2 regions of the Pseudomonas sp. GW821-FHT09C09 genome follow, and region 1 is predicted to be linked to the other one. Evidence: predicted binding sites of a transcription regulator. Region 1 holds the regulator's gene; the other holds the start of a gene.
What was found. Region 1 encodes sigma-54, which starts transcription at its own class of promoters, with help from an activator protein. Its sites were predicted from a motif close to ANTGGCATNNANNTTGCTNT; they were not measured.
Positions count from the first base shown of each region.

Region 1 (4,469 bases):
CTGATCGTGCAGTCGGGATACTGACCCGCCACGCCCACGAACTTTGCCGACGCCCGGGCATGCAGGCCCAGCTTGTTGATGATTTCGATTTCCAGAGCAGGCATCGCGGTGTGAATCCTTTAGCTGAGGTCGCGGTGGCGAACCTGGACGTTCTTCAGGGTTTTCTGCAGGGCCTGACCCAGGCGTTCGGTCAGGTAGACGGAACGGTGATGTCCGCCGGTGCAGCCAATGGCAATGGTCACGTAGGCACGGTTGCTCGCAGCGAAGCGCGGCAACCATTTGAACAGATACGCATAGATGTCCTGGAACATCTCTTCCACTTCCGGCTGTGCCGCCAGGTACTCGGCTACCGGCTCATCGAGCCCGGATTGCGCACGTAATTCCGGTTTCCAGTACGGGTTGGGCAGGCAGCGTACATCGAACACCAGATCCGCATCCACCGGCATGCCGCGTTTGAAACCGAACGACTCCACCAGAAACGCCGTACCCGGCTCCGGCTGGTTCAACAGCCGCAGCTTGATGGTGTCGCGCAACTGGTACAGGTTCAGATTGGTGGTGTTGACCTTCAGGTCGGCCAGATCGGCAATCGGGCCCAGAAGGGCTGTTTCATCGTTGATGGCTTCAGCCAGCGAGCGGTTGGCACTGCTCAGCGGGTGACGGCGACGGGTTTCCGAGAAGCGCTTGAGCAGGGTTTCTTCATCGGCATCCAGATACAGAACATCGCACTGGATGTGCCGGCTGCGGACTTCCTCGAGCAACTCCGGAAAGCGCGAAAGGTGGCTTGGCAGGTTGCGCGCGTCGATCGATACCGCGACCAGTGGCTGAGACAGTTCCGTATGAATCAGGGCGCGTTCTGCCAGTTCCGGCAGCAGGCCCGCCGGCAGATTGTCGATGCAGTAGTAGCCGTTGTCCTCAAGGACATCCAGGGCTGTGCTTTTGCCCGAGCCGGAGCGGCCACTGACGATGATCAAGCGCATGTTTAGTGCCCGTTTTGCTCGTCCAGGACAACCTGATACAAGGCTTCGTTGGTGGTGGCGCGACGCAGTTTTTCGCGTACTTCCTTGCGATCGAGCATGCTGGCGATCTGGCGCAGCAGTTCCAGGTGTGCATCGGTGGCAGCTTCCGGGACCAGCAGCACGAACAGCAGGTCCACCGGTGCGCCATCGATGGCATCGAAATCGATAGGTGCTTCAAGGTGCATCAAGGCACTGATGGGGGATTCACAACCCTTGAGGCGGCAATGGGGAATGGCGATGCCGTTGCCAAAACCGGTCGAACCGAGTTTTTCACGGGCAATCAGCGCCTCGAAGACATCTTGCATCTCCAGATCCGGTTTTTCCCGGGCGATCAGGTTGGCAATTTGTTCGAGGGCTTTCTTTTTACTGCCGCCCGGCACGTTCACCAGGGAACGGCCGGGGGTCAGGATGCTTTCAAGTCGGATCATGGGGGTGGGGGTTATCGACCGGTAGCGCCCTGAAGCAGGCTCTGGGTCTTTTCCTTATGCTTTTTGAGTTGTTTATCAAGCTTGTCGGTCAGCGCGTCGATCGCTGCGTACATGTCGGTATGTTCCGCGTTTGCGACGACCTCGTTGCCGGGAATATGCAGCGTGGCTTCGATTTTCTGCTTCAGCTTTTCGACGCACATCGTGACTTGCACGTTGGTGATCTTGTCGAAATGTCCCTCAAGCCTCTTGAGCTTCTGCTCAACGTATTCACGGAGAGGTTGGGTAACTTCCAGTTGGTGTCCACTGATGTTGACTTGCATACAGCTTCTCCTTCGTTGCCAGTGCATAAAGCGGCAGGCCGAAGAGCCTGCCACTGGAACGCTGTAACGTGGCTTACATCAACCGCTTGCGTTCGCTCGAAGGCGCGATCCCGAGGGATTCGCGGTACTTGGCGACGGTGCGGCGAGCCACCTGAATGCCTTGTGCCTCCAGTAAACCAGCGATCTTGCTGTCACTCAACGGCTTTTTCTGATTTTCCGCGGCGACCAGTTTCTTGATGATCGCGCGGATCGCCGTGGACGAGCATTCGCCGCCTTCGGAGGTGCTGACGTGGCTGGAGAAAAAGTATTTCAGTTCATATATGCCCCGGGGGGTATGCATGAATTTCTGCGTGGTCACCCGGGAAATCGTCGACTCGTGCATGCCGACTGCCTCGGCGATGTCATGCAGCACGAGTGGTTTCATCGCTTCGTCGCCGTATTCCAGGAAGCCGCGCTGATGCTCGACGATCTGGGTGGCAACCTTCATCAGGGTTTCGTTGCGGCTCTGCAGGCTCTTGATGAACCAGCGGGCTTCCTGCAACTGATTGCGCATGAAGGTATTGTCGGCGCTGGTGTCGGCGCGGCGGACGAAACCGGCGTATTGGGCGTTGACCCGCAGGCGCGGCACCGACTCCTGGTTCAGCTCGACCAGCCAGCGTTCGTTGTCTTTGCGCACGATGACGTCGGGCACCACGTATTCGGCTTCGGTGGATTCGATCTGTGAGCCGGGGCGCGGGTTGAGGCTCTGGACCAGTTCGATGACCTGGCGCAGTTCATCTTCCTTGAGCTTCATGCGGCGCATCAGCTGGCTGTAGTCGCGGCTGCCGAGCAGGTCGATGTAATCGGTGACCAGTCGCTTGGCTTCGGCCAGCCAAGGGGTCTTGGCCGACAGCTGGCGCAATTGCAGCAGCAGACATTCGCCCAGGTTGCGTGCGCCAATGCCGGCGGGTTCGAATTGCTGGATGCGGTGCAGGACGGCTTCGATCTCGTCCAGCTCGATGTCGAGCTCTGGATCAAAGGCGTCGAGGATTTCTTCGAGGGTTTCGTCGAGGTAGCCCTGATTGTTGATGCAATCGATCAGGGTCACGGCGATCAGGCGATCGGTGTCGGACATCGGCGCCAGGTTCAACTGCCACAGCAGGTGGCTTTGCAGGCTTTCGCCGGCGGAGGTGCGGGTGGTGAAATCCCACTCGTCGTCATCACTGCTCGGCAGGCTGCTGGCGCTGGTCTGATAGACGTCTTCCCAGGCGGTGTCGACAGGCAGTTCGTTGGGGATTCGCTCGTTCCATTCGCCGTCTTCGAGATTGTCGACCGTCGGCGCGGTTTCCTGGTAGGAAGGTTCCTGGATCTCGGTATTGGGCTTCTGTTCGGCGTTGTCGGCCAGCGGGTCGGAATTGTCGAAGTCGTCGCCGTCTTCCTGGCGTTCGAGCATCGGGTTGGATTCCAGAGCCTCCTGGATTTCCTGTTGCAGATCCAGGGTCGACAATTGGAGCAGGCGGATGGCCTGTTGCAGCTGCGGTGTCATCGTCAGCTGCTGGCCCATTCTCAAGACTAGCGATGGTTTCATGGCAGGGGCTTAACACCTTATTCGCCGGCGCTATGCGCCATCCACTACAGGGCGCCGAGGCGCCAAACTTAAGCAAATTATATGCCTGAAACTGTCGTGTTTGCCTAGAGCGCTGTAACAATAAAAGCGTATAAAAACGCGCTTCAACGTTACAGCACCCGGACGGCTGGTCGAATGCTGTCGCGCTTACAGGCGGAACTCGTGACCCAGATACACTTCCTTCACCAGATCGTTGGCGAGGATGGTCGCGGAGTCGCCTTCGGCGATCAGCTGGCCGTCATTGACGATGTACGCCGTTTCGCAGATATCCAGCGTCTCGCGGACGTTGTGGTCGGTGATCAGTACACCGATGCCCTTGGCCTTGAGATGGTGAATGATCTGCTTGATGTCGCCCACGGAGATCGGGTCGACACCGGCGAACGGTTCGTCGAGCAGGATGAATTTCGGTGCGGTGGCCAGTGCGCGGGCGATTTCCACCCGGCGACGTTCGCCACCGGACAGGCTCATGCCGAGGTTGTCGCGGATATGGCTGATGTGGAATTCCTGCAGCAGGCTTTCCAGCTCCTTGCGACGGCCGGCCTTGTCGAGCTCCTGACGGGTCTCGAGGATGGCCATGATGTTGTCGGCCACCGACAGCTTGCGGAAGATCGAGGCTTCCTGCGGCAGATAGCCGATACCGGCCTTGGCGCGGCCGTGCATCGGCTGGTGGCTGACGTCCAGGTCGTCGATCAGCACGCGACCCTGATCGGCCTGCACCAGGCCGACGATCATGTAGAAGCAGGTGGTCTTGCCGGCGCCGTTGGGGCCGAGCAGACCGACGATCTGACCGCTGTCGATCGACAGGCTGACGTCACGCACGACCTGGCGGCTTTTATAGGCCTTGGCCAGGTGCTGAGCTTTCAGGGTTGCCATTACTGGGTTTTCTCGTCGGTTTTCTTCTTCGGCTGGATCACCATGTCGATGCGCGGACGCGTTTCGGTGACCTTGTTGCCGGTAGCGCGACCGGCGCTGGCGAGTTTTTTCACCGTGTCATAGACGATCTTCTCGCCCTGAGTGGTGTTGTTGTCCTTGTCGACGACCTTGGCCTTGTCGATCAGTACGACGCGGTTTTGCTGCGCGTGGTACTGAATGGTCACGC
Region 1 covers NZ_JBWKPF010000008.1:152,894-157,362, forward strand. Annotated here, with positions in the region: gene AC07NR_RS23645 (HPr family phosphocarrier protein) at 1-104, opposite strand, end outside; gene rapZ (RNase adapter RapZ) at 120-977, opposite strand; gene ptsN (PTS IIA-like nitrogen regulatory protein PtsN) at 980-1,444, opposite strand; gene hpf (ribosome hibernation-promoting factor, HPF/YfiA family) at 1,456-1,764, opposite strand; gene AC07NR_RS23665 (RNA polymerase factor sigma-54) at 1,838-3,331, opposite strand; gene lptB (LPS export ABC transporter ATP-binding protein) at 3,518-4,243, opposite strand; gene lptA (lipopolysaccharide transport periplasmic protein LptA) at 4,243-4,469, opposite strand, start outside.

Region 2 (4,469 bases), on a different contig from region 1:
TGACTCCGGACTTGATTGCCTGGCGCATCACGCCGGGGTCGTGCTCGTCGGTGAACATCACGATCGGCCGGGGCTGGTCGCGGCTGACCAGTACCACTTGTTCCATCACATCGCGGCCCGGTGACTCGGTATCGATCAGGATCACGTCCGGGCGCACCGTTTCGACGCGCGCCGGCAGGTCGATGGTCAGGCCGGACTCGTCGATGACCTCGAAACCGGCCTCGGTCAGCGCAGCTTTCAGGCGGCCGACTTTCTTCGCCGTGTCGTTGATCAGCAGAATGCGCAGCATGTTCGCGGTCTCCTGTCAGCGGTGGGCGAGAAGATGGGCGTTGTTGCTCAACGCGTGCAGCTTGAAGCTTTGCGCGTAGGCAACCGGGTCGCTGCCATCCCAGACCTTGCCGTCGATCAACTGGCTGCTGCGCATGTCTTCGGTGCCGACCGGCACACCGACAGCGCTGGCGGCGTCGCGGTACAGCGCCAGTTGCTGCACCTGGCGGGCGACGGCGAGGTAGTCCGGGTCGTCGCGCAGCAAACCCCAACGACGGAACTGGGTCATGAACCACATGCCATCCGACAGGTACGGCAGATTCACCGCGCCATCGCCGTGAAAGCGCAGGGCGTGCGGGTCTTGCCAGCGGTTGCCCAGACCGTCGTCGTAGGCGCCGAGAAAACGCGGTTCGATGCAGGAAACCGGGGCGTCGAGGTACTCGGCGGCGCTGAGCAGCTGCGCGGTGCTGCGGCGGTTTTCCGGGCTTTCTTCGATGAAACGACTGGCTTCGAGGATCGCCATCACCAGCGCCCGGGCCGTGTTGGGGTATTGCTCGACGAAGGCGCGGGTGCAGCCGAGGACCTTTTCCGGGTGATCGGGCCAGATGGTCTGGCTGGTCGCCAGTGTGAAACCGAGATTCCGCTGCACCGCGCTGGCGGCCCACGGCTCGCCGACGCAGAAGCCGTCGATGCGACCGGCCTGCAGGTGCGCGACCATTTGCGGCGGCGGCACCACCACGCTGTCGACATCCTGCAACGGATGGATGCCCTGGCTCGCCAGCCAGTAATACAGCCACATGGCATGGGTGCCGGTGGGGAAGGTCTGGGCAAAGGTCAGCCTTGCGCGGGTTTGGTGCACATGACGGTCCAGCGCCTCAGGACCGGTCACGCCCAGCCCCTGCAAGCCGTGGGACAGGTTGAGGCTCTGGCCGTTCTGGTTCAGGCCCATCAGCACTGCCATGTCGGTCGGTGCGACGCCACCGATGCCCAGGTGTACCGCGTAGATCAGGCCGTAGAGGCTGTGGGCGGCGTCGAGTTCACCGCTGACCAGATTGTCCCGCAGGTTGGCCCATGAGCTCTGGCGCTTGAGGTTCAGGGTCAGGCCGTAAGGCTGGGCAAAGCCCTGCGTGGCGGCGACCACCACCGAAGCGCAGTCGCTCAGGGCCATGAAACCCAGGTTGATCGCGCTTTTTTCCGGAGCATCGCTGCCGTTGACCCAGGCCAGTGGCCCGACGGAGGTTTGAGTCATGAAGCCACCCTCAAAAAAAACGCCGTCCGAGGCTTTGCCCGCGCAAAACCGAGAGACGACGCCATTGTCCTTGCCTGCACGCCACCATTGGCCTGTGGGCTGATATCGGGGAAGGTGCAAGGCATATGCCAGCGCAGCGGATTTGCGCATGCGCCTCGCGCGGCAGGGCGATGCCCGGCTATAATCGCCGCCTCTTTTCGCCGCCCGAGTCATAGCCGCCCATGTACACCCTGGCCCGTCAGCTGTTGTTCAAACTTTCCCCGGAAACCTCCCACGATCTGTCGCTGGATCTGATCGGCGCGGGCGGGCGTTTGGGCCTCAACGGCTTGTTGTGCAAGGCGCCGGCGTCGCTGCCGGTGAACGTGATGGGCCTGCAGTTCCCGAACCCGGTGGGTCTGGCGGCCGGTCTGGACAAGAACGGCGCGGCCATCGACGGCTTCGCGCAGCTGGGTTTCGGTTTTGTCGAAATCGGTACCGTGACTCCGCGTCCGCAGCCCGGCAACCCGAAACCACGGATTTTCCGCCTGCCGGAAGCCGAGGCGATCATCAATCGCATGGGCTTCAACAACCTCGGTGTGGACAACCTGTTGGCGCGGGTGGCGGCGGCCAAATACAAGGGCGTGCTGGGGATCAACATCGGCAAGAACTTCGACACCCCGGTCGAGCGTGCGGTGGATGATTACCTGATCTGCCTGGACAAGGTTTACGCCCACGCCAGTTACGTCACGGTCAACGTCAGTTCGCCGAACACTCCGGGCCTGCGCAGCCTGCAATTCGGCGATTCGCTCAAGCAGTTGCTGGCGGACTTGGCCACACGTCGCGCCGAACTGGCCCTGCGCCACGGCAAGCATGTACCGCTGGCGATCAAGATCGCGCCGGACATGACCGACGAAGAAACGGCGCAAGTCGCGCAAGCACTGATCGAAACCGGGATGGACGCGGTGATCGCGACCAACACCACCCTCAGCCGCGTGGGCGTCGAAGGCATGGAACACGGTGACGAGGCGGGCGGTCTGTCCGGCGCGCCGGTGCGTGAGAAGAGCACCCACACCGTGAAAGTGCTGGCGTCCGAGCTGGGCGGCAAACTGCCGATCATCGCGGCGGGCGGCATCACCGAAGGCAAGCATGCGGCCGAGAAGATCGCTGCCGGCGCGAGCCTGGTGCAGATCTACTCCGGCTTCATCTACAAAGGCCCGGCGCTGATCCGCGAATCCGTGGACGCGATCGCTGCCCGGCGCTGATCATCGGACATAAACGGCAGGCATAAAAAAGGGCTCCTCGAAGGAGCCCCTGGGCCGTAGCCCGCCGTCCGGGAAGGACGTGCATGGTGATCAGGGTGTTGCGAAATCAGATTGTCGTGTCGGAATAAATGCCCTGTGTCAGCCGACGGCGTGAAGTTCGTTGAGTCTGTGGATTCCCGCAGTGCCGGTCATACCGTCCCAGTTGTCGCCGCGTCCTTCTCGCCAGCCGTTGATCCAGGCTTGACGTACCGACGGTAGAGTAAATGGGCAAAGCTCACGGGATTTGCCACCAACGCCATATTGATATCCGCGCAAAAATGCTCTTTCCAACGGATCACGCTTAAGTCTTCTCATAGGGTGTTTCCCTCACTTGTTGACTGTTTTTGTCGCGTCGACCTCAATTGAGGTCTGGCAGAAAAACTCTGCCGTTGGCGGCTCGCTGCCGGCGTGGCGAGCCAAGGTGTTGACGCCGTTGCGACGTCAACCTGTGTCCAGTTCTAACCAATGAGTCACATCGAGGGAATGACCGTTTTGTCATAAGGACGTAACGAAAAGGGTGCTATGGCGATAAGTAACGGCAGGTTTCATGAATGTTTATTCACCAAACCCCGGTATGATCGGCCCTGCGCTGTATGACAGGTTTAATGCCTTAGTGAGAATGACCCACGTTTACCGTCGGGTACTTTTCGACGAAGGGTTGCTTTGAGTCATTTTGTTGCATCAACTTTTTTATCTGTCCCGGCATCTAAGCTCTTTTAATCCGAGCAGCGGGGATGGAACGGCACACCTTCGTGCCACGCGGGCGCTCTTGTAGAAAAGCGCCTGATTCAAAACCGGATCGGCAATGCGTTGCCGGTTCATTAGCCAAAGGCTCTGGAAAAAACATGTCCGACCGTTTCGAACTCTTCCTCACTTGCCCCAAAGGCCTTGAAGGCCTGCTCATCGAGGAAGCCGTCGGGCTTGGCCTTGAAGAAGCCCGCGAGCACACCTCCGCCGTGCGTGGCATGGCGACCATGGAAACCGCTTATCGCCTGTGCCTCTGGTCGCGTCTGGCCAACCGCGTGTTGCTGGTGCTCAAACGCTTCCCGATGAAAAACGCCGAAGACCTGTACCACGGCGTGCTCGACGTCGACTGGCAAGACCACATGCTGGCCGACGGCACCCTGGCTGTTGAATTCAGCGGCCACGGCTCGGGCATCGACAACACCCATTTCGGCGCCTTGAAGGTCAAGGACGCCATCGTCGACAAACTGCGCACCCCGCAGGGTGATCGCCCGAGCATCGACAAGCTCAACCCGGACCTGCGCATTCACCTGCGTCTGGATCGCGGCGAAGCGATCCTGTCCCTCGACCTTTCCGGCCACAGCCTGCACCAGCGCGGCTACCGCTTGCAGCAGGGCGCTGCGCCGCTGAAGGAAAACCTTGCAGCCGCCATCCTGATCCGTTCCGGCTGGCCGCGCATTGCTGCCGAAGGTGGCGCGCTGGCTGACCCGATGTGCGGTGTCGGCACGTTCCTGGTGGAAGCCGGCATGATCGCCGCCGATATGGCGCCGAACCTGCGTCGCGAGCAGTGGGGCTTCACCGCGTGGCTCGGTCACGTCCCGGCGCTGTGGAAGAAATTGCATGAAGAAGCCGTCGAGCGTGCCGCTGCCGGTCTGGCCAAGCCGCCGCTGTGGATCCGTGGTTATGAAGCCGACCCTCGACTGATCCAG
Region 2 covers NZ_JBWKPF010000001.1:940,880-945,348, reverse strand. Annotated here, with positions in the region: gene AC07NR_RS04440 (ANTAR domain-containing response regulator) at 1-289, opposite strand, end outside; gene AC07NR_RS04435 (CmpA/NrtA family ABC transporter substrate-binding protein) at 305-1,516, opposite strand; gene AC07NR_RS04430 (quinone-dependent dihydroorotate dehydrogenase) at 1,738-2,757, shown strand; gene rmf (ribosome modulation factor) at 2,896-3,111, opposite strand; gene rlmKL (bifunctional 23S rRNA (guanine(2069)-N(7))-methyltransferase RlmK/23S rRNA (guanine(2445)-N(2))-methyltransferase RlmL) at 3,642-4,469, shown strand, end outside.
Region 2: the regulator sigma-54 is predicted to act here: its motif matches at 1,630-1,649, upstream of AC07NR_RS04435 (CmpA/NrtA family ABC transporter substrate-binding protein).